One region of the Romboutsia sp. D33t1_170424_H2 genome, then DNA from elsewhere that is predicted to be linked to it. Evidence: riboswitches for the same ligand, from Rfam matches in the RefSeq annotation. Region 1 holds a riboswitch; the other holds the start of a gene.
The links. A riboswitch is a leader RNA that binds a small molecule or an ion and turns the genes downstream of it on or off. The one in region 1 is predicted to bind cyclic di-GMP.
Positions count from the first base shown of each region.

Region 2: it holds a riboswitch for cyclic di-GMP, as region 1 does, so the genes downstream of both, I4U66_RS05170 (NPCBM/NEW2 domain-containing protein) here and I4U66_RS01280 (flagellar basal body protein) in region 1, are expected to answer to the same signal.

Region 1 is NZ_JADOZQ010000001.1:245,117-248,339, reverse strand. Features, by position in the region: gene fliF (flagellar basal-body MS-ring/collar protein FliF) at 1-193, opposite strand, end outside; gene fliE (flagellar hook-basal body complex protein FliE) at 216-533, opposite strand; gene flgC (flagellar basal body rod protein FlgC) at 549-953, opposite strand; gene I4U66_RS01280 (flagellar basal body protein) at 958-1,281, opposite strand; cyclic di-GMP riboswitch class I at 1,735-1,816, opposite strand; gene I4U66_RS01275 (CDP-glycerol glycerophosphotransferase family protein) at 2,735-3,223, opposite strand, start outside.
Region 2 is NZ_JADOZQ010000003.1:95,127-98,349, forward strand. Features, by position in the region: gene I4U66_RS05170 (NPCBM/NEW2 domain-containing protein) at 1-1,791, opposite strand, end outside; cyclic di-GMP riboswitch class I at 2,002-2,088, opposite strand; gene I4U66_RS05175 (SagB/ThcOx family dehydrogenase) at 2,347-3,105, shown strand.

The DNA.
Region 1 (3,223 bases):
TTGAATCTAAACCCGAGAAAAGAACATCATATTTATTATCATTTTTATACTTAATTCCAAATATTATAGCTAATATAATTGCAATCACTCCAACTATAATGGCTATTTTCTTTTCTTTTCTCATTTCCTTAAATTTTTCTTTTCTTGTTTTTATAAAATCTTTTATTTTTTCTATTATCTCTTTAAAATTCATCTATCTGCTCCTTATTAAGGAATTACAATTGCACTCTATTAATTTCTTGGTAAGCATCATATAACTTATTTCTAATCTCAATCATAAGTTGCACTGACATTTGAGATTCTTGTGCTGATAGCATAACATCATGCATAGAAACATCTTCACCTTTTATAAGCGCTTCTATCTTTTCATTTGAATTTATAATACTATCATTTACCTTACCTATAGCATTCTTTATAACATCTTCAAATTGCTTGTCTGGCTTTTCATTTCCTTTAACTTTATATGTAGTCTTATTATTAATAGCATTAGAGAATATATCAGAATTAATATTTATATTGCTTATTCCTGTCATTTAACCACCTACTTTCTATCTACCTATCTCTAAAGCTTTAGATATCATATTTTTTTGAGCATTTAAAGTATCTACATTAGATTCGTAAGCTCTCGATGCACTTATAAGATCTGACATTTCAGCTAATAAATCTACATTTGGATATTCTACATATCCATCTTTGTCTGCATCAGGATGATTTGGTTCATATATTTTTCTGAGAGGAGATTTATCTTCTTCAATCTTTTTTGTTTTAACACCTAACATCCCTAATTTTTCATCATAATTTTCTTCAAAGCTAGCTACTTTTCTCCTATATGCTCCTCCATTTTTAGTTCTTGTAGTCTGCATATTAGCAACATTCGAAGATATTATATCCATTCTCATACGTTCTGCTGTCAGACCACTTGCACTAATTCTCATACCACTAAAAACACTCATTTATTTACCTCCCAGATATTATACTTTTTGTCATAGCGATTTTTATATTTGTAAGACTTACTAACGCATTATATTCTAATGTCGTAGCTGCTTGATTAACCTTCTCATGTTCAATATCAACGTTATTACCATCTTCTCTGACCACAGATTCCTTATCAACCTTTAACTTTATACTAGGAATTTCTAGTTTATTCTTTAAAGTATCTTCGAAACTAACATACTTTCTTTTATACCCTGGAGTATTTATGTTAGCAATATTTTCTGCAATGGCATTACTCCTTAAATGTGTAGCATCTAATCCCATTTTCATTAAATTATAGATTTCCATATTACTCTCCTCCATTAATTTTATAAATCAAAAAACCACTCTATAAAGAGTAATTTTGTATACTACATAGCATACTATCATTGCTAGAATTTGATTATTTTAGATATAAAATTAAATCAATATATTTATTATTCGTTTTCTTATATTTAATTTTCTTATCATTTTAATTATAAACTTTTACTTATTTTTTTCTATATAATTTATACTATTACATAATTTTTCCTATAATAAAAAATGTAAGATACATAATGAACTTTGATAATATAATTGAATTATTAGATTTATTAAAATATTATTTCTTCAAAAAAAAATAACTCTAAAGAGAGTTATATAATATCAGCGTCGATAAATAGAGATGCATAATTTGGACACAAACAATCAAAATAATTTATATATTATTCATAATTCTCCAAAATTATAAACCTTATATATCGAAAACAAAAACACACAGTTTTTTGCAACTGGCTAGCATAGTTTCTACTTTAGCTCCTATAGTTTTGCGTCACTAGATTTCTCTAGCTTGCCTATTTTGTTTTTCGTTGTTTTTCGTTCTTTTTTTACACTTTTCGACATTTTTTTCCATACACTAAATATTATAGTATAATTACCATTTAATCAAGTTTTTATTTGTATTTTCTTACTATTTTTTTTCAAACTAATATTAAAAATACATTTAAACTTATTTGTTAAATCACAAAGTGTAATTTTATTTTATATTATATTTTATATTGTATTTTATATTATACGGCTGATATAATTAGAACTTTATATTTTTTATTAAAATAATACAAATTATGTATTAGACAATAAATTCTACATCACTAAAAATTTTTAACTTAAACATCCTTATTCAGATTAATTCCTAAATATTATAAATTTAGATAATATTCCTATTTTTTTCAATTATGACTGTAATTTTATTTATAAATTCAAAATATTAAAACCAGAAAATTAAATACATTTATATCTATATTAGTTCCTAAAGATATTTTTGATATAAATATTGATTTAACACTCAATTATATTAATAAAATTTCTTATGATACTTATCTACCTTATTAATAAATCAAAGCTTATTATACTAATAAAATGTATAGTAAAGTTAGTTTTTACTTAGATAAATTTTATAACATTTGCAATATTAAAATTTATTCTTTCTTTAAAGAAAATTTAATATTGTGTTCATATAATATTATAAAAATTCATGATTTTGAAAAATGATTAAAGACTTTAGTAGTAATTTAACTACTTTTAATTTAGATTTATTTTATGAACTTATCGGGATATGTATAAAACTATTAATTATTATAAATACTCTTATAGTTAAAATTATATACCTGTATTAATTAATACTTAATATTTTTAATAATAAAATACAAAAAGTCTTGTAAAAATAGTTACTTAATATAATAAGTTATTCATGACTTTTTGTATTTAATATCATTGTGAAATTTTAAAAATAATTATTTTCAATACACTGCTTTATATGTTTGTGAACTTGTTCTCCACAACTACCATCAATATTTGAAAGAACAGTATTTAGTGCATTAATTCTATTATCTTTTTTGTAATCTTTTTTATTGACTACTAAATCTATAAATTTATCTACAGTCATTTCATCTTCACCAACTATATAATTAGAAAATATATCAAATACTTTTTCATGATAGTATTCTCTGTTTAATTCTATGTCATATATTAAAACAGGTTTTCCTGTAGCCATATATTCAATTAATACAGAAGACCTATCTGTTATTAGTGCATCAGATATTTGAAAAGCTTCGTAATAACTAGGTGAATTATCAATAATTATATTTTCTGTATTTTTTGCTGAGCTTAATAACTCTTTATATCTTTTATAGCATTCTGGGGCTCTTGATTTAACATATGACAGCTCCAGTGGGTGAGGTCTATATATTAATCCATAGTTTAAATCATTTCT
Region 2 (3,223 bases), on a different contig from region 1:
AGTCTTAGAAGTATAGATATCGAACTTCTCTGCGAAACCTCTATCTCTCGGAGAATAATATACTATTCTATCTAAAGTTCTTATTTGGTCTAAAGTCATTATAACTTCGTTTGTATGAGTTTCGCTATTTCTAGCATCAGAATGCCAATTAGTGTTAGGATCACCATCTATAGCTTTATCTATAGTTTGATTTGACCAATGTCTACCGTTAGTAGTTATATTCTTTATATGACTATTATCTATCTTATAAGTCTTATCATACTCTGCTAACTCTGGAGTTCCAAAAGCTTTAAACTTCGAAACTTTAGCATCTGCATAAGTTACCTCGTTACCTTCTAATACAAGTTTAGCATCATCTAAATCTTCTTTGAACTTACTGTATAAAGGATGTGCCTTCGCTTCATTCTCTAAAGCAGTAAGTTTCTCTAAAGTCCCAAAATCAGGGTTTACTGTATTCTTATTACTGTCTGTAAATAGTTTATCCATTTTCTCTGATAAAGCATCTTCTTTATAGAACCTAGCTTCTGATATGAATGGTCTATTTTCATGGCACTCTTTAAATACAAACTTCAGTCTCTTAAAGTTTGTTGGGTTAAATTTAAATTGCATAAAGTCTTTAGTAACTTCTGCAGTACCGCTAGAAACTAATTTGAATGTATCCCCTTGAGAAGTTTCTGAAGCATATATTTCATACTTAGTAGGAAATCCTTTTTGATTTCCGCTTCTAGGTAATAATGCTATTCTATCAAGTTGTTCTATTTCATCAAAAGTGAATACCACTTCATTAGTGAAACCATTACCATTGCTTCTGTTTGTTTCCCAATGTGTATTAGGGTCACCATCATACATATATTCTATTTTTGTTGTAGAGTAAGTTCCACCATTTACTTGTGTATTAACGATGTGGTCTTTACCTAACATAAACTTGTCATCATAAGCTTTTTGGTTTTCAGTTCCATACCCTAATAACTTAGATACTTTAGTTTCAATAAAGTTAACCTCTTTGTTCTCTAGAACAAGTCTTGCATTATCTATATATTCTTTAAAGCTATCGCGGAATGGATGTCCTTCAGTTTCTTTCTCTAAAGTGTTTAATGCTTCAGGAGTTGCAAACTCTTTACTTACTTCATTCATGTTTGCATTAGTAAATAATCTTTCCATCTTATCTAGAATTCTATCCTCTTTATAGAACCAAAACTCTGCGGCACTTGCCCACTCGTCATGTGCTTCTACGAATTTGAATTTAACTCTCTTTGCTCTTACAGTATCAAATTTAAATTCAACCATTCCACCTGTAACTTTACTTCCTTCTATTTTTCCTGCTAGTTTAAAATCTTCACCTATTTCACTCTCTGAAACATATATCTCTGCACTAGTAGGATATCCTTTACCTTTAGCCCCGTCTTGTCTTGTAGCATAAGCTAATCTATTTATCTCGGCTATATCTTTAAACTCCACAATTACTTCATTTTTAAATTCATTTGTATTTCTAGTGTATGTTTCCCAATGTGTATTAAGTTTTCCATCTATAGCATTTTCTATCTTAGTTCCTGGGTAACTTCTTCCATTGTTTGTTATAGACTGTATCTCAACTCTATAAAGTTCATTATACTTAGCGAAGTTAGGATTGTTCTTAATTTTAAAATCACTAACTGTCATACTTTTAGAAACTTGTTCCTCTATCGCTAATGCTTTTTCCTTTATTACTTCGTTAGCAAAAACATTTAAAGCAGGTGTGCTGTTTGTTGCTATAACAGATATGGCCAATATTGATGCTATCTTTTTCTTCATAATATTCTCCCTCTTATATTATATGAATTTACAATAACTAAATATTTTACCCCAAATTTCAAAATATAGTCTTGCTATAGAGCTATAGTTGTTTTTATTAAATAAAAAACTACCCTTTATAAAGGGTAGTTGCCATCTAAAGTAAACATTATAAAACAATCTTACAATTATATCATAAGATAACTCTATAAAAACAAAGAATATCAATTCTTTGGCAACTGGCTGGCATAGTCTAATTTTACCTTAGCCCCTTTAGCTTTGCGTCGCTAGATTTCTCTAGGTTTGCTAATATGTAATTTTTAGTCATCTATATTAATTATACATAATTTTTTATAAATTAAAATAGTTTTTTTTAATTTAAAATAATTTTAATATATTTTTGAATATATTCTATTAAAGCAAATATTAATTATTACTACACAAAAATATTTATTAATTTTTATCTGTAATTAAGCTTCTAATATGAAATTTTTACCATTTAGGCTTTTTCCACTTATATTTATATATATGGTATAATAAGTGTAAAAATTTATACATTTTAATAAGGAGACATCTATGGATAAAATTGCACAAAACAGAGAATTTTTCAAAGCTGATTTTGAAATACTAAAACAGATAAAAACGGATAAACAAAAAGGAATACCCACTCCTTCTTTCCAAAAAGAATATGATTCAAATTCTAATTTAATAGAGTTACCTCCTGTAAGCAAAGACATTTTAGTTAAACCTAACGTACTAGATTGTATAAATGATAGAAGAAGTATAAGAAAATATAGTGATGAAAAAATAAATTTATCTGAACTTTCGTATTTACTATGGGCTACTCAAGGAATCCAAACTGTAAAAGATAAATTTAGTGCCTTAAGAACTGTACCTTCTGCTGGTTGCACTCACCCATTTGAAACATATTTAATAATAAATAATGTTGATGGTTTAAAGAGTGGAGTTTACAGATATTTACCTTTAGAACATAAACTTTTATTTATAAAGACTTTAAGCAATATAGATGATGAAATAGATAAAGCAACTCCAAACCAACCTTTTGTTCAAGGTTTCGTATCTAAAAGTGCCGTTGTGTTTGCTTGGAGTTGTATTCCATATAGAAGTGAACATAGATTTAGTATAACTGCTCATAAGAAAATACTTATAGATATTGGACATGTTTGCCAGAATCTTTACATAGCATCAGAATCTCTTAATTACGGGACTTGTGCTATCGGAATATATGATCAGGATATAATTGATAATATGTTAGATTTAGATGGAGAAAATGAGTTTGTAATTTATATGGCTTGTTTAGGTAAAAAACTTTAATAAATTAGCTTAATTATTAATATAATTGTATTACTTTAAAGTAAAAATCTCAAAAATATCTTAAATTAAGATACTTTTTGAGATTTTTTAATTTTAATATTTTTAAATAAAGTATAGT